Variovorax paradoxus: one gene and its partners. The protein of the gene in region 3 binds, or shares a complex with, the protein of the main gene of each other region. Links are inferred from orthologs where the notes say so. Each region holds a gene or a part of one and is shown on either strand. Other genes may lie near its edges.

Evidence for each region.
Region 1: the proteins of QFZ42_RS02955 (region 3) and QFZ42_RS08565 are in contact, whole or in part, in a cryo-EM structure (PDB 9GE8), measured with the Escherichia coli proteins. The link is inferred for Variovorax paradoxus from one-to-one orthologs.
Region 2: the proteins of QFZ42_RS02955 (region 3) and QFZ42_RS08570 are in contact, whole or in part, in a cryo-EM structure (PDB 9GE8), measured with the Escherichia coli proteins. The link is inferred for Variovorax paradoxus from one-to-one orthologs.

The regions. Positions count from the first base shown.
Region 1 is NZ_JAUSXG010000001.1:1,845,031-1,851,673, forward strand. Bases 3,645-6,643 are described here. They hold QFZ42_RS08565 (arylesterase), read right to left. Parts: upstream 5,485-6,643; coding sequence 4,804-5,484; downstream 3,645-4,803. Other genes in these bases: QFZ42_RS08555 (hypothetical protein), read left to right, coding at 3,645-4,452; QFZ42_RS08560 (hypothetical protein), read left to right, coding at 4,522-4,725; QFZ42_RS08570 (ABC transporter ATP-binding protein), read left to right, coding at 5,483-6,205; QFZ42_RS08575 (hypothetical protein), read left to right, coding at 6,202-6,643. Outside these bases: QFZ42_RS08530 (hemerythrin domain-containing protein), read left to right, coding at 1-295; QFZ42_RS08535 (VOC family protein), read right to left, coding at 322-774; QFZ42_RS08540 (helix-turn-helix domain-containing protein), read right to left, coding at 837-1,703; QFZ42_RS08545 (hypothetical protein), read right to left, coding at 1,738-2,145; QFZ42_RS08550 (PLP-dependent transferase), read left to right, coding at 2,275-3,468; more of QFZ42_RS08555, read left to right, coding at 3,487-3,644. UniProt on the Escherichia coli protein: TesA is a multifunctional esterase that can act as a thioesterase, lysophospholipase and protease.
Region 2 is NZ_JAUSXG010000001.1:1,849,484-1,856,275, forward strand. The notes cover bases 1-2,890. They hold QFZ42_RS08570 (ABC transporter ATP-binding protein), read left to right. Parts: upstream 1-1,029; coding sequence 1,030-1,752; downstream 1,753-2,890. Other genes in these bases: QFZ42_RS08560 (hypothetical protein), read left to right, coding at 69-272; QFZ42_RS08565 (arylesterase), read right to left, coding at 351-1,031; QFZ42_RS08575 (hypothetical protein), read left to right, coding at 1,749-2,729; rlmB (23S rRNA (guanosine(2251)-2'-O)-methyltransferase RlmB), read left to right, coding at 2,768-2,890. Outside these bases: more of rlmB, read left to right, coding at 2,891-3,514; QFZ42_RS08585 (NAD(P)/FAD-dependent oxidoreductase), read right to left, coding at 3,525-4,724; QFZ42_RS08590 (hypothetical protein), read right to left, coding at 4,838-5,008; QFZ42_RS08595 (GNAT family N-acetyltransferase), read left to right, coding at 5,179-5,700; QFZ42_RS08600 (aldo/keto reductase), read right to left, coding at 5,717-6,682; QFZ42_RS08605 (chromate transporter), read right to left, coding at 6,712-6,792.
Region 3 is NZ_JAUSXG010000001.1:616,132-623,178, forward strand. Bases 2,507-5,651 are described here. They hold QFZ42_RS02955 (ABC transporter permease), read left to right. Parts: upstream 2,507-2,893; coding sequence 2,894-5,410; downstream 5,411-5,651. Other genes in these bases: QFZ42_RS02950 (formate dehydrogenase accessory sulfurtransferase FdhD), read left to right, coding at 2,507-2,823; QFZ42_RS02960 (AAA family ATPase), read left to right, coding at 5,495-5,651. In the rest of the region: fdh3B (formate dehydrogenase FDH3 subunit beta), read left to right, coding at 1-55; QFZ42_RS02935 (hypothetical protein), read left to right, coding at 52-306; QFZ42_RS02940 (formate dehydrogenase subunit gamma), read left to right, coding at 318-1,541; QFZ42_RS02945 (hypothetical protein), read left to right, coding at 1,538-1,951; more of QFZ42_RS02950, read left to right, coding at 1,948-2,506; more of QFZ42_RS02960, read left to right, coding at 5,652-6,946; QFZ42_RS02965 (SlyX family protein), read left to right, coding at 6,951-7,047.

The DNA of each region.
Region 1 (6,643 bases), 1.2 Mb from region 3 along the record:
CCTCGAACAGCTCGATGCGGAGAGCGAGTGCTGCAATGGCCTCATCTCGCAGGCGCGGCTGCTGCTCGAGCGCGCCCGATCCGGCGACACGGATGCGGCCGGGCAGGCCGGCGCCCTGTTGCGGCAGCACCGGCAGTTCATGTCGACGCATCTGGACAAGGAAGACACGCTCCTGCACTCGCAAACCGCGCTGCTGCTCACGGCCGAAGAGTGGGCGACCGTGGTCTCGTCGATCTCGAACGAGGTCGGTGCAGCGAAAAAGCGCGAGCATCGGCGTTCAACGGTGCGCGGGTAAGCCTCGCGAGACCCCGCGACCCGTGCCTACGCTCCGGCTGAATCGAACATCGCGGTGTAGCGCCGCTGCATCTCTTCCGGCGTCAGCTTCTCGATGCTGTGGCCCACGTTCCAGCGGTGCCCAAAGGGGTCGCGGAACACGCCGGAGCGCTCCCCATAGAACTGGTCTTGCGGCGCCATGTCGAGTATTGCGCCGGCCGCCACGGCGCGGGCCACCACCGCATCCGCATCGTCCACATGCAGATGCAGCGTCACCGCGGTGCCGCCCAGCGTCTTGGCGCTGCGGATGTTGTATTCGGCGAACTCGTCCGAAATCATCAGGATTGCGCCGTTGTGAAAGTCGAGTTCTGCATGCCCGATGCGGCCGCTCGGTTCGGTGAGCCGGAAGATTTCCTTGACCTCGAAGACCTTGCAATAGAAGTCGATGGCCGCGCCGGCGTTGTCGACGCAGAGGTACGGGAACAGTTCATGGATGGCCATGGTGGTTGCCTTTCGCGACGGGAACGCGGTTGTCGTGGCGCCGATTCTGGGCCACCACGCCGCTAGCGTCTTGAACGAATTTGACCTTTTGTTGTGCCCGCCGGAACATGCCGCGGCGACGCGGCCCCCGTCCGCCGCCACGCCTGCGGCGACATGCCCGCGAGCGCGGAGAACTCGCGGCTCAGGTGTGCCTGGTCGCTGTAGCCGGCGGTGAGTGAAATCTCCGACCAGCTTTGCGCGGGGTCGCCGGCCAGCGTCAGCGCACGATTGAAACGCATCACGCGTGCGTACTCCTTGGGGCTGAGGCCGATGGCGCCGCGAAAGAGCGCGATGAAGCGGCGGTGGCTGTAGCCGCTGCGAGTTACCAGTCCCTCAATCGAAGGATTTTCATGGGTCAGCGGTCCGAGAGTTGCGGCGATGGCCGGATGCAGGCCGCGCAGGCCGGCGCCGAACGAGTCGATGACACGCTGCGCGAACAAGGCTTCGAAGACTGCCAGCTGCCTGTCGAGGTCGCCCGCGGCATGAACCTGCTCGAGCGCGGCATCGGTCTGCCGCGCGCCCCACAACGCATCGAGCGGCGTGTGCTGGCTGGCCAATGCGTCTTCCGGCGCACCGAGCAAGGCTCGGGCTGCGCCGGGCTGAAGCAGCGCGCCGACGGAGCGCGTGGCCACCGACGCGTCGCGCATGTACGAGGCGGCGCGCGTGCCGCCGACGATCGCGTAACCGCAGGTCTGGCCGCGCGTGTCGTCGGCGCTACCGAATAGCTTCAGCGGCGGACCCGACAGGCGGAACACCACGTGCATGCCGCCCGTAGGCAGCACGTGTTCGCGCGCGCCCGGCCGTTCGGTCGGTACGCCTTCGGGCGCCGAGGCCCACAGCAGCTTCACGAAGGGCTGCAGATGGGGAGAAGAGGGCCGCGTCAGCTGCATCAGCGCATTGTGAGGCGGAAGCCGCGGCAAAGGCTCAGTCCCACCAGACGGCGAGCACGTGTGTGTCACGGCCTTTCCGGATGTCCGATGGAATGTCGCTGTCTGCGGTCTTCCAGATCTCGTCGGGTTCGAGCGGCGCGAGTGCTTCGGCCAGCTCGTCCTCCGACAGGGAGCCGACCACGAAAACAGTGTCGGCGAAAGGCCAGCAATCCTCGCCCGGATCGAGCTCCGCAATCTGCGCGTAAACGGTCGTGACGTCTGGCCGCCGGGCGATGCGCGCGAAGATATCGCGAAACGCACCCATGCCCGGATGTTCGATGAGATTGCAGCCGATGGAGCCCAGGTCGTCATTCCCGTCGAAGAACTCTTCGATGGAAACGATCTGCGGCTCCGGCTTCGGTGCGAGCCGTTCGATCAGACGGTTTCGTTTGGAGGTGTCCACGTTGTAATCCTGTATTGAAGGTTTTGAGCGCCAGCAGCGGTAGCCTGGAAGACTTTCTCACAACCAGGCGGCAGGGGCGTGACCGGTCGAGGGGTCGACCGAACGCACGGCCGCGCTAGCATCGGGGCCATGAGCAAGCCCTCCACGACCCTGATTCACCACCCGTACACCCCGCCTGCCAACTTCGCCGCACCGCAGCCGGGCATCTACAAGGCCTCGACCGTGTTTTTCACCGACGTGGCCGCCATGCGCGCACGCGACTGGAAGACCAAGGCGGGCTATACCTACGGCCTGCACGGCACGCCGACCACGTTCACGCTCGAAGAACGCCTGGCCACGCTCGAGGGCGGCACCGAGTGCCTGCTGGTGCCGAGCGGGCTCGCCGCGATTTCCCTGGTCGCTTTCGCTTTCCTGAAGAGCGGCGACGAGGTGCTGATTCCGGACAACGCCTATGGCCCCAACAAGGCGCTCGCCACCGGCGAACTGGCCAACTTCGGCATCACGCACCGCATGTACGACGCGATGAATCCGGCCGACCTGGCCGCCAAGCTCTCGGATCGCACGCGGCTCGTGTGGGTCGAGGCGGCGGGCTCGGTGACGATGGAGTTCCCCGATCTGCCGGCGCTGGTGGACCTCTGCCGCACCCGCGGCGTGGTCACGGCGCTCGACAACACCTGGGGCGCGGGCCTGGCGTTCGCGCCCTTCGATTTCAACGGCAGCGGGCAGGGCGTGGACATCTCGGTGCATGCGCTCACCAAGTATCCGAGCGGTGGCGGCGACGTGCTGATGGGCAGCGTCACCACGCGCGACGAGCGGCTGCACCGCGCGCTGAAGCTCACCCACATGCGCATGGGCTTCGGTGTGGGCGTGGGCGACGTGGAAACCCTGCTGCGCTCGCTGCCCAGCATCGGCTTGCGCTATGCCGCCCACGACCGCACGGCGCGCGAGCTGGCGCGATGGCTCGCCGGCCGGGAGGAGGTAGCCCAGGTGCTCCACCCGGCGCTTGAAGAATCCCCCGGCCATGCGAACTGGCGTGCGCTGTGCGGCGAAACCGACCTGGCCGCCGGCCTGTTCTCCATCGTTTTCGACGAGCGCTACAGCACCGAGCAGGTCGACCGCTTCTGCGACAGCCTCAACCTGTTCCGGCTCGGCTATTCGTGGGGCGGGCCGGTCAGCCTCGTGGTGCCCTACGACATCGGCCTGATGCGCGACGCGAACGTGGCGCGTTGGCCCCACAAGGGCACGCTCGTGCGCTTCTCGATCGGCCTGGAGGACGTGGAAGACCTGCGCGCCGATCTGCTGCAGGCACTGTCACGGATGTAAGGCCGCTCTAGGCAGGCCATGGCAAGAAAGCAGCGCAAGAGCAAGAGCCAGTCCGTCGCGGTACACGCCGTGCGCGGGAGGGCGCCGGCGCGGCCGTCCGATGCCGCGGTATCGCGCGTACTGAAGATCCCTGCGCAGGTGCTGGAGGCGGTGGCGCAGGGCGGTCCGCTCGAGGGCGTGCCGGACATCACGGCCACGCGGCTCCTGCTCGGCGGATTGGTGGCGCTTTTCGCGCTGATTGCACTCTCGTTGGGTGCGGCAGTCCTGCTGCAGGACGACGGGTCGAACCTGCATGGCAATGAAGCGATCGTCGCGCTGGCCATCCTCGCGCTCTTCGCGGGGCTGGGCGGCGGGCTCTGGTATCTGCTGCGCCAGTTGGCGAACGCGGGCCAGGGCTCGATCCGGATCGACGCCGAGGGCATGCGCTGGGGCGATCCCGCGCTGCCGCAGGCGGTGGCCTGGAACGAGGTGTGCCGCACGCGCAGCGGCCTGCACGACGTGCGAACCGAATTCGTCTCGAGCGACGCGATCGTCAAGCGGCTGGTCTTCCACCGTACCGTGGGCGCTTCCGAGGATGCGGAAATCAGGCTGCCGCTGGCTCTGACGATCGACACCGGGCGCGTCGTTCGCTTCCGCAACCGCGCCGTGCTCCTGCGCGCGCTGCTGCTGCGGCTCGCCACCCAGCCGCGGCCGCGGCTGCGCTTTGCGGCCGAGCTGTTCATCGACGCCGGCATCGATCCGGAGACCTGGGAGCCCATGCTGGCCCCGAGACGCTGGATGTGGTTTTCTTCCCTGGCCGCGCTGCTGCCGGCGTTGGCCGTGATCATCCTCTGGCCCGTGGGCGAGCACGTCGGCTGGATGGTCGCCGCTCTGATCCTGGCCATGGTGATGGGGGCTGGCGCCATGGGCTGGTTCATGCACCAGCGCTATCCCGGTTTGCAAGGTGTGTTCGAGTTCGAAACACCGTCCGGTTCCTCGCCTTGAGACTGCACCGTTATCGCTTACAGTAGGCTACGCACAGTCACCGTGACTGTCTCGCCTCAAGGAGAAGCAGTGGCAACACCAAATTACGGCTACGAGAAGCGCCAGAAGGAGCTGGCCAAGAAGAAGAAAAAGGAAGAGAAGCTCCGCGAAAAGGCCAATCGCAAGCTCTCTCCCAGCAGCGAAGGGCTCGCTCCGGGTGACCCGGAAACCGACGTGGCCTCGCTCGAGCGCGATCCACCCACGGTGCCCGATCTGCCGACCAAGAACGGTTGATTCGCCATCGACGCTTTCGATGAAAAGCCGCTGCAGGCCTCCGGGCTCGCAGCGGCTTTTTATTTGTTCGGGGCCGCCTTATTTGGCGGCGAGCAGCTTGCGCAGTTCCGGCCAGACGTTGTCGAGCAGCTGCGGCTGCGCCGCGGCCGTGGGATGAATGCGGTCGGCCTGGAACAGCGAGAGCGCATCGGGTGCGTCGGCCACCCCCTTGAGCAGGAAGGGCACGAGCGCCGCCTTGGTCGTGCTGGCCACCTTGCCGAACATGGCCTCGAAGCGCCGCGTGTATTCGCCGCCGTAGTTGGGCGGCACCTGGATGCCGACGATCAGCACCTTGGCACCGGCCGCTTGCGCCGACTGGGTGATCTGCAGCAGGTTTTCCTCGGTGTTCTGGAGCGGCAGGCCGCGCAGCGCGTCATTGGCGCCAAGCTCGACCACCACGTGGCTGGGCTTGTGCTGCGCCAGCAGCGACGCAAAGCGGGCACGTCCGCCCGAACTGGTGTCGCCGCTGATGCTGGCGTTGATCACCGTGGCCGCGATTTTTTGTTGGGCGAGCCGCTTTTCGAGCAGGGGAACCCAGCCTTCGCCGCGCTTCAGGCCGTATTCGGCGCTCAGCGAGTCGCCAAGCACCAGAATGACCGGCTTGCGAGGCGAGGCCGCCTGCGCACTTTGGGCCTGGGCCGTCGCCGATGTCCCTGCGATGCCGAATGCGGCAGTGGTCAAGATAAAGTCACGTCGATTCAAAACGAAAAGCCTTTCCATGTCCCAACCCCCGTCTGAAGCCATTGTCGCCGTCGAGCACGTGTTCAAGTCCGTTACCGACTCGACCGGTACGCTGGACATTCTGCAGGACATCGATTTCACCCTGGGCTCGCGGGAAACCGCCGCCATCGTGGGTGCTTCCGGCTCCGGCAAGAGCACCTTGCTGTCGATCATCGCGGGGCTCGACACGCCCACGCGCGGCACCGTCAAGCTCGCGGGTGACGACATCTTTGCCATCGACGAGGACGAGCGCGCCGCGCTGCGCGCCCAGCGCGTGGGTTTCGTGTTCCAGAGCTTCCAGCTGCTCGGCAACCTGAGCGCGCTCGAGAACGTGATGCTGCCGCTCGAACTGGCCGACCGCAAGGACGCGCGCAAGGCCGCCACCGAGATGCTCGGGCGGGTCGGGCTCGGGCAGCGCCTCGGCCATTACCCCAAGGTGCTCTCGGGCGGCGAACAGCAGCGTGTGGCCTTGGCCAGGGCCTTCGTGGTGCAGCCGGCCCTGCTGCTGGCCGACGAGCCCACCGGCAGCCTCGATTTCGCGACGGGCGAGCAGGTCATGCGGCTGATGTTCGATCTGAACCGGGAACTGGGCACCACGCTCGTGCTCGTCACGCATGACCGCGGCATTGCCGCCCAATGCGAGCGCCGCATCACCATCGAGGCCGGGCGCATGGCACTCAACGAGTCGAAGCCCGTGCTCGTGGCCTCGCTCGAAGCATGATCGTTCCCCGGTTCTGGGCCGAAGGCCGCATCCAGGAGCACGTCGCGGGCAAGCAGATCACCGTGGTTCGCTACGGCTGGTCGGACGACAGCCCGATCGCCGCGCAGGCGCATGCCGACCAGCGCACGCGAGAGGCGTTCGACCGCATCGCCGGCGGCGAAGAGCTCAACCGCCGCGAGCGCAAGCTGGCCTACAACGGGGCCGAAGGCGTGCCCATCCGCGAGGAAATCGTCGAGCGGCAGGGCGACACCGTCGTCACGCGCAACAGCTACGGCGCGCGCTGCCTCAACACGCCCGACGTGCTGTTCGTCGACATCGATTTCGACGAACCCCTGCGCGGCAGCGTGGTCGGCTTTGCGCTGGCACCCGCGCTGATCGCAGGCATCGTCGGCGGCTGGACCGCCAAGACCTGGATAGGCGGGCTGATCGCCGCCCTCG
Region 2 (6,792 bases), 1.2 Mb from region 3 along the record:
ACTGCACCGTTATCGCTTACAGTAGGCTACGCACAGTCACCGTGACTGTCTCGCCTCAAGGAGAAGCAGTGGCAACACCAAATTACGGCTACGAGAAGCGCCAGAAGGAGCTGGCCAAGAAGAAGAAAAAGGAAGAGAAGCTCCGCGAAAAGGCCAATCGCAAGCTCTCTCCCAGCAGCGAAGGGCTCGCTCCGGGTGACCCGGAAACCGACGTGGCCTCGCTCGAGCGCGATCCACCCACGGTGCCCGATCTGCCGACCAAGAACGGTTGATTCGCCATCGACGCTTTCGATGAAAAGCCGCTGCAGGCCTCCGGGCTCGCAGCGGCTTTTTATTTGTTCGGGGCCGCCTTATTTGGCGGCGAGCAGCTTGCGCAGTTCCGGCCAGACGTTGTCGAGCAGCTGCGGCTGCGCCGCGGCCGTGGGATGAATGCGGTCGGCCTGGAACAGCGAGAGCGCATCGGGTGCGTCGGCCACCCCCTTGAGCAGGAAGGGCACGAGCGCCGCCTTGGTCGTGCTGGCCACCTTGCCGAACATGGCCTCGAAGCGCCGCGTGTATTCGCCGCCGTAGTTGGGCGGCACCTGGATGCCGACGATCAGCACCTTGGCACCGGCCGCTTGCGCCGACTGGGTGATCTGCAGCAGGTTTTCCTCGGTGTTCTGGAGCGGCAGGCCGCGCAGCGCGTCATTGGCGCCAAGCTCGACCACCACGTGGCTGGGCTTGTGCTGCGCCAGCAGCGACGCAAAGCGGGCACGTCCGCCCGAACTGGTGTCGCCGCTGATGCTGGCGTTGATCACCGTGGCCGCGATTTTTTGTTGGGCGAGCCGCTTTTCGAGCAGGGGAACCCAGCCTTCGCCGCGCTTCAGGCCGTATTCGGCGCTCAGCGAGTCGCCAAGCACCAGAATGACCGGCTTGCGAGGCGAGGCCGCCTGCGCACTTTGGGCCTGGGCCGTCGCCGATGTCCCTGCGATGCCGAATGCGGCAGTGGTCAAGATAAAGTCACGTCGATTCAAAACGAAAAGCCTTTCCATGTCCCAACCCCCGTCTGAAGCCATTGTCGCCGTCGAGCACGTGTTCAAGTCCGTTACCGACTCGACCGGTACGCTGGACATTCTGCAGGACATCGATTTCACCCTGGGCTCGCGGGAAACCGCCGCCATCGTGGGTGCTTCCGGCTCCGGCAAGAGCACCTTGCTGTCGATCATCGCGGGGCTCGACACGCCCACGCGCGGCACCGTCAAGCTCGCGGGTGACGACATCTTTGCCATCGACGAGGACGAGCGCGCCGCGCTGCGCGCCCAGCGCGTGGGTTTCGTGTTCCAGAGCTTCCAGCTGCTCGGCAACCTGAGCGCGCTCGAGAACGTGATGCTGCCGCTCGAACTGGCCGACCGCAAGGACGCGCGCAAGGCCGCCACCGAGATGCTCGGGCGGGTCGGGCTCGGGCAGCGCCTCGGCCATTACCCCAAGGTGCTCTCGGGCGGCGAACAGCAGCGTGTGGCCTTGGCCAGGGCCTTCGTGGTGCAGCCGGCCCTGCTGCTGGCCGACGAGCCCACCGGCAGCCTCGATTTCGCGACGGGCGAGCAGGTCATGCGGCTGATGTTCGATCTGAACCGGGAACTGGGCACCACGCTCGTGCTCGTCACGCATGACCGCGGCATTGCCGCCCAATGCGAGCGCCGCATCACCATCGAGGCCGGGCGCATGGCACTCAACGAGTCGAAGCCCGTGCTCGTGGCCTCGCTCGAAGCATGATCGTTCCCCGGTTCTGGGCCGAAGGCCGCATCCAGGAGCACGTCGCGGGCAAGCAGATCACCGTGGTTCGCTACGGCTGGTCGGACGACAGCCCGATCGCCGCGCAGGCGCATGCCGACCAGCGCACGCGAGAGGCGTTCGACCGCATCGCCGGCGGCGAAGAGCTCAACCGCCGCGAGCGCAAGCTGGCCTACAACGGGGCCGAAGGCGTGCCCATCCGCGAGGAAATCGTCGAGCGGCAGGGCGACACCGTCGTCACGCGCAACAGCTACGGCGCGCGCTGCCTCAACACGCCCGACGTGCTGTTCGTCGACATCGATTTCGACGAACCCCTGCGCGGCAGCGTGGTCGGCTTTGCGCTGGCACCCGCGCTGATCGCAGGCATCGTCGGCGGCTGGACCGCCAAGACCTGGATAGGCGGGCTGATCGCCGCCCTCGTGGTCTTCATCGTCGCCTACCGCATCGGACTGGCCAAGAAGCGCGGCGAGGCCAGCGACAACCCCGCACCCGAGAAGCGTGCGGCCGAGCGCATCGGGCGCTTCGTCCAAAGCCACCCCGACTGGCACCTGCGCCTGTACCGCACGCCGGCCGGCTTCCGGGTGCTGGCGATGCACGACGTCTTCAGCCCGGCGGACGCGGCGGTGGCCGACTGCTTTCAAGCGCTGGGCGTCGACGAGGTCTATGCGCGCATGTGCCGCAACCAGAACTGCTTTCGCGCCCGCCTGAGCGCCAAGCCCTGGCGCATCGGCATCGGCGAGCACATGCGGCCGCGGCCGGGCGTCTGGCCCGTGTCGCCCGAGAAGCTGCCGGTGCGCGATGCCTGGGTCGCGCGCTACGAGAAGGCCGCCGAGGGCCATGCCGCCTGCCAATACCTGGAAAGCGCCGGCAACAGCGCCCGGGTGCATCCGAACGCGCTGGCCGTGCAGGAACTGCACGATGAACGGACCCGCGCACACAGCGGATTGCCGATCGCCTGAGGATCGGGTGGGCCCGCGCGGGTAGGGATAATCGGGGGATGTCTTCCCCCAAAGTGATCTTCGGCTTCCATGCCGTGGGCGTGCGCATCAAGACCGCGCCCAAATCGGTGCTCGAAGTGATGTTCGACACCAGCCGGCGCGACGCGCGCATGAAACAGTTCGTCGCACGTGCCCAGGAGGCCGGTGTGCGGCTGGTCGAGGCCGACGGCCTGCGGCTCGCCAAGCTCGCCGGCAGCCACGGACATCAGGGCGTGGTCGCGCGGGTCGAGCCCGCCGCGCAGATTCACTCGCTCGACGAGCTGCTCGAAGGCCTCGAAGAGGCCGGCACCGTGCCGCTGCTGCTGGTGCTCGACGGCGTGACCGATCCGCACAACCTCGGCGCCTGCCTGCGCGTGGCCGACGGCGCGGGAGCGCATGCGGTCATCGCGCCCAAGGACCATGCGGCCGGCATCAACGCCACCGTGGCCAAGGTGGCGAGCGGCGCCGCCGAAACCGTGCCGTACTTCATGGTGACGAACCTGGCGCGCACGCTGAACGAGCTCAAGGAGCGCAGCATCTGGTGCGTCGGCACCAGCGATGACGCCCCCGGAACCATCTACCAGAGCGACTTCAAGCGGCCCCTGGCGCTGGTGCTCGGCGCCGAGGGCGAGGGCATGCGCCAGCTCACCCGCAAGACCTGCGACGAGCTCGTGAGCATTCCGATGGCCGGCGCGGTCGAGAGCCTGAACGTCTCGGTGGCCAGCGGCGTGTGCCTCTACGAAGCCATGCGGCAGCGCGGCGCCTGAGGCTGCGCCGCTAGCCCCTGGACAAGGGACTGGCCTTGCGGTGGAAGTACACGAGCTCCGCCATGCGCCGCATGGGCGGCGTACCCAGCAGCCGGTTGAACATCCAGTCGTTCTGGAAGTGGTCGAAAGCCCAGCGCAGTGCGCGCTTGAGCCGAAACCGCGGATACGTGCGCACGAACCAGCCGGCCGGGTCTTCCACTTCGCCCCGCACAAAGCGCGCGATGGCGTCGCCGGCGCGTTCGCCGTGCAGCAGGGCCGTATGAATGCCGCCGGCCGTCACCGGCGACACCATGCCCGCCGCATCGCCCACCAGCAGCGCGCGCTCGCGCGCCACCACGGGCAGCACGCCGCCGCACGGGATCATTCCCGCGCGAACCGCCACGGGTGGGGCGTCGCCCGCCGAGACCACCGAGGCGATCTTGCGCAACAGCGGATCGAGCCGGAGCGCCGGCGCGTCCTGCGTGCCCATGCGGCGCGCGAGCCCGACCTGGCTCACGCCGACGCCGTCGAGCGCCCATCCGATGTAGCCCGGCGCCAGTTGGCGATCGACGAAGCAATGCAGGAAACCGGGCGCCATGCGCGCGCCCTGGTATTCGTGCTCGACGCCGTAGAGAAAGCGCGTGTTGCGCGAGAGCCCGAGGGCCTTGGCAACGCGCGAATGCGGGCCGTCCGCGCCCACGATGTAGCGGGCTGAAATGCAAGGCCCCTGGGCCACCGGGACTTCCCAGCGGCCGTTCATCCACAGCGCCTGTTCGAACAGGGTGCCAAGCTGCACGTCGACCCCGCTGGCGCGGGCGGAATCGACCATCCAGTCGAGCAGGGCGGGCGCATCGGTGGCCCAGAACCAGTAGCCCGGTGCATGCAGGTCCACATGGCGCATGTCGGGCGAATAAAGCCGCACGCCGTCGATGCGGCGCACCAGGGCGGGCGGTACTTCCGCGAGCCATGGCACCGTATCGACCGCGTCCTTCACGATGATGCCGGTGGTGTGCAGCTTGGCGCCGGCGCTCGACTTCTTCTCCAGCACCATGACGCTGAGGCCCGCCAGTGCCGCGGCGCGGGCGCAGGCCAGCCCGGCAAAGCTTGCCCCGACCACGAGCAGGTCGACCTGCGCAACCGAAGGCCGTGGGCCGGCTATCGGTGGCGCCAGATGCGTGACAGCGGGAAATGCGGATTCTTCGAGGCGGGAAAAGGAACTGGAAACGAGCATGGGCGAGCTGACCTGTGGCGTTGCGCACCGCGACTTGCGGTGCGCACGCGAAGTTAGCTACGCCATGTACGCGCGGCGTGAAGCCTGCGTGAAGTGGAAGGCAGGCAGCGAATTCAGGAAGGATCTTTGCTGCGTGTGCGCGCCACCGCGCTGAAGATGCCGATGCCCAGGATGATCAACGCACCGATGCCGATGTAGAGGTCGGGCACGCCGGCCACCGAGGCGCCCCAGGCGAGGCCGGCCAGGAAGATCAGAAAACCGATCATGTAGAGCGCAAAAGACATGCTTGTCCCCGGAAGCTGTTGATGACTCGCAGTATCCCGGCGGGCAGCGGAGCGAGCACAGGCCGTCGTCGCCAGTCGCTGTGGGAACTTGCCTACTGCGTTTGGCACGGGCGCGTCAGCCCGATCCCCTATATTGGATGGATTGCCTCGCCGACTCCGAAGGAACGAACATGCGCCTTATCCCCTGCACCGAGGAAGCCCACTCGGGCGCCATCCTTGCCATCCTCAACGAAGCCATCGCCAATTCGACCGCGCTGTACGACTACAAGCCCCGCGCGCCCGAGAACATGGTGGCGTGGTTCGCCACCAAGCGCGCCGGCGGCTTTCCCGTGATCGGCGCCGAAGACGAGGGCGGCAAGCTGCTGGGTTTTGCGAGCTACGGGGCGTTTCGCGCCTTTCCCGCCTACAAGTACACGGTGGAGCACTCGGTCTACGTCGAGGCCGGTCACCGCGGCGCCGGCCTCGGCCGCACGCTCATGGAAGCGATCATTGCCGAGGCTGTCGCGCGCGACGTGCATGTCATGGTCGGCGCCATCGATGCCGCGAATGCCGGCAGCATCGGGCTTCACGAACGGCTGGGCTTCGAACATGCCGGCACCGTGCGGCAGGCCGGATTCAAGTTCGGCCGCTGGCTCGACGTGGCCTTCTACCAGCGGATTCTTTCGACGCCGCTGAATCCGGTCGACGGCTAGGCGGCGCGTCCGGTTCTCAGGCGGGCGTTTCGTCGCTCGCCCGGTCCAGCATCTGGATGGTGCCGGCATCGAGCTTCAGCTGGGTGGCGACGACCAGTTCCTCCAACTGCGCGATCGAGGTTGCGCTGGCAATCGGTGCCGTGACCGAAGGCCGCGCAATCTGCCACGCAATCGCGACCTGACCCGGCTTGGCGTTGTACTGCTGGGCCACCTTGTCGAGCGCTTCGAGAATGCGCAGCCCGCGCGGGTTGAGGTATTTCTTGGTGGTGTTGGCGCCGCGTGCGCTCTTGGCCGCGTCGGCTTCGGTGCGGTACTTGCCGGTCAGAAAGCCGGCTGCCAACGCGTAGAAATTGATCACGCCCACCTCCCGCTTCACGCACAGCGGCTCGAGCGCGTCTTCGAACACGGCGCGGTCGTACAGGTTGTACAGCGGCTGCAGGCTCTCGTAACGCGCAATGCCCAGCCGCTCCGACACGTCCAGCGCTTCGGCCAGCCGCGGCGCGCTGAAGTTCGAGGCCCCAATGGCGCGCACCTTGCCGGCCTTGATCAGGTCGTCGAAGGCGCCCAGCGAATCTTCGAGCGGCGTGGCGGCATCGTCGTCGTGCGACTGGTACAGGTCGATGAAGTCCGTCTGAAGCCGCTGGAGCGAGGCTTCCACCGCTTCACGGATGTAGCCGGGCGAGAGGCCCACCTTGCCTTCGCCCATCGGCTTGCCCACCTTGGTGGCCAGCACCACGCGGTTGCGCTTGCCGCTCTGCTTGAGCCACTTGCCGATGATGGTCTCGGACTCTCCGCCGGTGTGCCCCGGCACCCAACTCGAATAGACATCGGCCGTGTCGATGAAGTTGAACCCCGCATCGAGCCAGGCGTCGAGCAGGCGGAACGAGGTGGCTTCGTCCACCGTCCAGCCGAAGACGTTGCCACCGAAGGCGAGCGGGGAGACCAGGAGGCCCGAGCGGCCCAGAGAGCGAAGTTGCGACATGAAGTTTCTTCCCTAAAAAAGAGCGAGGATCAGACAAAACCGATGGCACCGAGCAGCGCGCCCGCGCCGAGCAGCCACAGCAGGTGAACGCGCGTGCGCCACACGACAAG
Region 3 (7,047 bases):
AGCCTACGGCTCGCAGCAAGCCGGCACACCGCCGGCCGGTGGGGTGCAAAAGTGAAGCGGCAGGGCCTCGTCGTTCTGGGCGTTGCGCTGGTCGCCACGTGTCTCGCGGCCTGCGGCGAGAAGCCGCAGACCAACGCGCAGGGCGTGAAGCACGACGCCGTTCCCTGGAGCGGCACCGGCAGCAAGGAGAACGCCGGCACGGTGTTCACCGCGCCGGACTGGAAGGTCGGCGACAAGACCGCCTGGCAGCAGCAGCTCAAGACCCGCACGCAAAACGGGCAGAACGAATACAACAAAGAGAACTGAACGGAGAGCCAATGAAGCAAGCGCTGACCGCTCTCGTTCTTTCCGCCGCGCTGGGTTCGGTGTTCGCGCAGGCGCAGCCGCCGGCCGCGCCGGGAACGACAGCCGCACCCGCGGCGCCGTCTGTCGCGGCCAAGCCGGAAGCTGCCGCGGGCGGCATCCGCAGCCAGAACATCTTCGAGGTCAGGCCCGAAGCGAGCGCAGACCCCAACTATCCGAACCAGACCAATGGCGAGCGCATGAAGGTGCAGCCCGGCAACAATGCGCCGATGTGGCGCCAGGTGGGGCAGGGCGCGACCGGTTACAGCAGCCTGCCGAAAAGCCAGGCGCCCGAGGCCGGCAACCTGATCCAGCCGTTCGTGCAGTACCCCGGTTCGCGCTTCACCAATGCCGGCGAAGCCTGGCGCCAGGTGCGCAACGATTGGATCATTCCCTACGGCGCCGCGCTGCTGTTCGTCACGCTGCTGGCGCTGGCCATCTTCTATTTCACGCGCGGGCCCATCCGGCTGCACGGCCAGGAAACCGGCCGCAAGATCGAGCGCTTCACGCCGTTCGAGCGGGCCGCGCACTGGTCGAACGCCATTGCGTTCGTCACGCTCGCCATTTCCGGCATCGTGATGGCGTTCGGCAAGTTCTTCCTGATGCCGTGGATGGGCGCGACGCTCTTCGGCTGGATTGCCTACGCGCTCAAGAATGTCCATAACTTCGTTGGCCCGCTGTTCGTGGTGACGACGGTGTTCATGGTGTTCACGTTCATTCGCGACAACATTCCGCGCGCAATGGACCTGAAATGGCTGGTGCGTTTTGGCGGCCTCTTCGGCGGCAAGGAAGTGCCGTCGCACCGCTTCAATGCAGGCGAGAAGCTGGTGTTCTGGGGCGGCGTGCTGTTTCTCGGGCTCTTCGTCATCGGCTCGGGGCTCTTCCTCGACAAGCTGCTGCCGGGCTTCGTCTACACGCGCGGCGAGATGCAGGTGGCGCAGATGGTCCACGGCGTTGCAACGTTGCTGATGATGGCGATGATCCTGGGCCACATCTACATCGGCACGCTGGGCATGACGGGCGCCTACAAGGCCATGCGCACCGGCTACGTCGACGAGACCTGGGCCAAGGAACACCACGAACTCTGGTACGACGACATTGCCGCGGGCAAGATTCCCGCGCAGCGCACGGTTCCGGCCGATGCGTCGGCACCTGTCGCAGTGCGGGCGCCGCAGCCTGCTGAAGGAACGTCCTCATGAAGAAGCTGTCTGTGTCGTTGAAACTTTTCGCGCTGGTGCTCGCGCTGGCCGCACCCATTGCATGGGCCAAGCTGCCGCCCCCGTCCGCCACGCCCGAAGCCAAGGCCAAGGCCGCCGAAACCGCCGCCAAGACCGCCTGGAGCGGCAAGGTCGATGCATACAAGCTCTGCCTGGCGCAGGACCGCGTGGCTGCGAAGTACCGCGCAAGCGCGGCCGCGGCAGGCAAGCCGGTGGCTACGGACGCTGCAACGCCGCCTTGCGCCGATCCGGGGCCCTTCGCCTTTACGCCGCCGACAGAAACCAAACCGCTCGAGGTGTCGGGCGCGCATTCGCCGGCCCCCACGGCGGCGTCGCCACCCAGCACCATTCAGCCGGCCGCCACCGTCAATCCCACGCCCAAGGCGCAGTGACCACGCGTTTGCAGGTGCTGCCGCTTCCGCGTCTCACCGAGGCCCGCGCCGCGCTCACGCGGGAGGTCGAGGTCGTCGACGAGCATGGCGCGCATGGCACGGTTTCCATTCCGGCCGAGCGCGATCTCACGGTGTATGTGGACCGGCGCGAGCTGGTCACGCTGATGACGCTCGGCGCCCAGCCCGAACTGCTGGTGCTGGGTTACCTGCTGAACCAGCGGCTGATCGAAACGGCCAGCGACGTCGAATCGGTCACGGTCGACTGGGAAGTGGGCGCCGCCGCCGTCAAGACGCACGCCGGCATCGACCGCATCGAAGAGCGAACCGCCAAGAAGGTGGTGACCACCGGCTGCGGCCAGGGCAGCGTGTTCGGCGACCTGATGGCCGACATCGACAGTCTTGAGTTGCCGCCCACGCGCATGACGCAGGCGCAGCTCTACGCGCTGGTCAACGCGATCCGGCTCCAGGAGAGCACCTACAAGTCGGCCGGTTCGGTGCACGGCTGCGCGCTGTTCACGCTCGAGCCCGGCGGCACCGAAGCCACGATGCACTGCTTCGTCGAAGACGTGGGCCGCCACAACGCCATCGACACCATTGCGGGCTGGTGCGCCATGCAGCCGCCGGCCACGCTGGCAGGCGACCGGGTTTTCTACACCACGGGCCGGCTCACGAGCGAGATGGTGATCAAGTCGGCGCAGATGGGCGTGCCCATCGTGGTTTCGCGCAGCGGCATCACGCAGATGGGCCACGAGGTGGCCACGCGCGTCGGGCTGTGCGCCATCGGCCGGGCGACCAACCGGCACTTCGTCTGCTATGCGGGCGTCGATCGGCTGGTGCTGCAGCCGGAACTCGCACGCCGCAGTCCGGCCTGAGGGCTGTTCCCCTCCTCGCGCTAAGCCCCTGAAAGGCGCCGGCGCGCGCGCGTCGGCTATCGTCTCGCCCATGAATGCCTCCCTTCGCCTTGGCTGGCGCACCCTCTGGCGCGATTTGCGTGCCGGCGAACTGCGCCTCTTGATCGTTGCCGTGCTGCTGGCCGTGGCCGCGCTCACGGCCGTCGGCTTCTTCGCCGACCGATTGCAGGGCGGCCTGCAGCGCGATGCGCGGCAGCTGCTCGGCGGCGACGCGGTGATCGTGAGCGACAACCCCACGCCCGAAGTCTTCATTGCGCAGGCTCGCGCGTTCGGACTCCAGGGCAGCGGTACCTACGGCTTCCCGACCATGGCGCGCGCCGACGACGCCCAGGGCGGCGCCAGCAAGCTGGTGGCACTCAAGGCCGTGGCCGCGGGCTACCCGTTGCGCGGCAACCTGCAAACCGCGAACGCCCCCGATGCACCCGGCACCCTCACACGCGACATTCCGCCCGCGGGCGAAGTGTGGGTCGATGCCTCGCTGCTCGACTCGCTCGCGCTCAAGGTGGGCGACATGCTTCTTCTTGGCGACACCGGTTTGCGCATCGGCCGCGTGATCACGCTCGAGCCCGACCGGGGCGCAGGCTTCATGAGTTTTTCGCCGCGCGTGATGCTCAACCAGGCCGACGTGCCGCGCACCGGCCTCGTGCAGCCCGCGAGCCGTGTCGGGTACCGCTATGCGGTGGCCGGCGAAAACGCAGCCGTCAAGCGTTTCTCCGACTGGGCCGAGGCCACGATCAAGAAGAGCGAACTGCGCGGCGTGCGGCTCGACTCCTTCGAAGGCGGGCGCCCCGAAATGCGCCAGACGCTGGACCGTGCCGAAAAATTCCTGAGCCTGGTCGCGCTGCTCGCGGCGCTGCTGTCGGCCGTAGCCGTGGCGCTGGCCGCACGCGGCTTCGCGGCCAGCCATCTCGACGACTGCGCCATGCTGCGCGTGCTCGGCCAGAGCCAGCGCACCATCGCGATGGCCTACTCGTTCGAATTCGCCGTCGTCGGCGTCGTGGCCAGCAGCCTCGGCGTGGCAATCGGCTTTGCCGTGCACTACGTGTTCGTGGTGCTGCTTGCCGGGCTGGTCGAAACGGCGCTGCCCGCCGCCACCTTGTGGCCCGTGGCGTTCGGCCTGGGCATGGGGCTCACGCTGCTGTTCGCCTTCGGCCTGCCGCCCGTGCTTCAACTGGCCAAGGTGCCTCCGCTGCGCGTGATCCGGCGCGACGTCGGCGGGCTCAAGCCCGCGTCGCTCGCGGTGCTGGGCATCGGCGTGGCCGGCTTCGCGGCCTTGCTGATCGCGGCCAGCAGCGACTTGAAGCTGGGCCTGATCGCCGTCGGCGGCTTTGCAGGCGCCGTGGCCGTGTTCGCGCTGCTGAGTTGGCTCGCGGTGAAGGTGCTGCGCCGCAGCGTCAATGAAACCACCGCGCCGCGCTGGCTGGTGCTGGCCACGCGCCAGATCTCGGCGCGACCGGCCTATGCCGTGGTGCAGGTCAGCGCACTGGCCGTGGGCCTGCTTGCACTGGTGCTGCTGGTGCTGCTGCGCACCGACCTCGTCGCGAGCTGGCGCAAGGCCACGCCGCCCGATGCGCCGAACCGTTTCGTGATCAACGTCATGCCCGACCAGAGCACCGCGTTCCAGAAGTCATTGCGCGATGCCGGCGTGAAGAAGTTCGACTGGTACCCGATGATTCGCGGCCGCCTGGTGGCCGTCAACGACAAGCCCGTGTCGCCCGACGACTACATCGAAGACCGCGCCAAGCGCCTGGTGGACCGCGAGTTCAACCTCAGCAACAGCGTGGAAGCGCCGGCACACAACAGCATCGTGGCGGGTGCATGGAAGCCCGATGCACCCGGCGAGGTGAGCGTGGAGGAAGGCTTGGCCGAAACGCTCGGCCTCAAGCTCGGCGACGTGCTGCGCTTCGACATCGGCGGCATGCAGAACGACGCGCGCATCACCTCGTTGCGCAAGGTCGACTGGGGTTCGATGCATGCGAACTTCTTCGTGATGTACACCGTGGCCGCATTGCCCGATGTACCGGTGACCTACATGGGCGCCTTCCGCGCGCCCGAAACCCGGGGCTTCGACAACGCGCTGGTGCGCAGCTACCCCAACGTGACCAACGTCGACATGAGCGCCACCATCAACCAGGTGCAGCGCGTGCTCGACCAGGTGATCCGCGCGGTCGAGTTCCTGTTCGGCTTCACGCTCGCGGCGGGGTTGGTGGTGCTGTTTGCCGCCGTCACCGCCACGCGCGAAGAGCGTGCGCGCGAATTCGCCGTGATGCGCGCCGTGGGTGCGCGCGCCAGCCTGCTGCGCCAGGTGCAGCGCGCCGAACTGGCCGGTGTCGGCCTGCTCGCCGGCTTCCTCGCGAGCATCGTGGCATCGGTCATCGGCTGGGGCCTGGCGCGCTACGTGTTCGACTTCACCTGGACCGCATCGCCCGTGGTGCCGATCGCAGGGGCGCTCGCGGGCGCGGTCTTGGCGCTGGCCGCAGGATGGTGGGGCTTGCGCGACGTGCTGCGCAGGCCGGTGGTGGACACGCTGCGGCGCGCGGCCGAGTAGATTTTTCTTCCGGGATGGGCGGGAAGGGCCTGGGAATGCAATACATTCCCCGGCCCTGCATTCATTCGATGAGAACCCCCCTCCATGCGCTTGGCGTCATTCCAGATCACCAACTTTCGCTCGATCAACGACAGCGGCTCCATCGATTCCACGCAGCTCACGGCGATCCTCGGCCGCAACGACAGCGGCAAGTCGAACCTGCTGCGCGCGCTGCACAGCCTGAACCCCGCCGAAGGCATTGCCGAGCTCAGCCCGATCAAGGATTTTCCGCGGCACCGCCGCCTCGAAGAGTGCCAAGCCGACACACCGGTCGTTGCGACACGCTGGGCCCTCGACGACAGCGAGCGTGCCGAATTGGTGGAGATGCTTCCGCGCGCGGCCAACGTGCGCCACTTCACCGCGGGCCGGGGCTACGGCACCGCACGCTGGACGGGGCTCGAAGGCCTGGCGGAGCTGTCGCTCGATGTGTCCGACATCAAGGGCAAGGTCCGCAAGATCGTGCCCGCGGTGAAGGCCGCGGCCGAGAAAGTCGCCGAGGAAGCAAGGGCCACGCTCGAGCAGGAGGCCGAGGCCTTCGACGCCGCAATGATCCTGAGCCCCGACTACATCCGGTGGTCGGAAGGCGCGGTCGAGGCCCTGCAAACCCTGCGCAAGGCGCTGGCGGTTGCGCAGGCCGAGCTCAGCGACAAGCAGGAGCAGATGCTGGTCGAACTGGAGGACATGGCCCGCGCGATTGCCAACGACACGCCGGCGCTTGCGAAGGCGAAGCAGTGGGTGCTCGAAAAGCTGCCTCGCTTCATCTACGTGGACGAATATCCGTCGCTGCCAGGCCGCCAGAACACTGCCGACTACCTGGTGCGCAAGGGCTGGGGCCAGGCGGCGCCTGAGCAGCAGGGCTTCGAAAAGCTGTGCAAGGTGGCGGGGCTCGATCCGCAGCAACTGCAAGACTTGCTCGACAAGAACGACCTGGCCACACGCAACCAGCTCGTCAACCGCGCGGGCGCCGTCGTCACTTCCGAAATCCGCCGGCTCTGGAAGGACCGTGAACTCAAGGTGCGCTTCAACGTCGACGGGCCGTACATGGACACGCTGGTGTCCGACGCCGGCGACACCTATGAGGTGGAAGTGAACCTCGACGAGCGCAGCCGTGGCTTCCAGTGGTTCTTCTCGTTCTACATCACCTTCTTTGCGGACACGAAGGGCGGCCGTGCAGGCGATGCCATCCTGTTGCTGGACGAGCCCGGACTTCACTTGCATGCGCGCTCGCAGGCCGACTTGCTCGCGCACTTCGAGCGGGACTTCGGCAACCAGATCATCTACACCACGCACTCGCCGTTCATGGTGCCGGTTCATCGGCCCGATGCAGTGCGCACGGCCAGCATGGGGTCGTCAACGGGCACCATCGTGAGCAACAAGGCAGAGGGGGATGCGCGCACGCTGTATCCCTTGAAGGCCGCGCTCATGCTGAGCCGTATGGCGAACGAGGCCACCACACCGGTCGAGGAAAGCGCTGTTGCGGCGGTTCCTGTCCAATAGAGGCATGGAACACTTATCGGACGACATTGCAGAGCGGCTGACCGAACTCGAGATCAAGTCGAGCTATGCCGAGGACCTGCTGGAGCAATTGAACATGACGA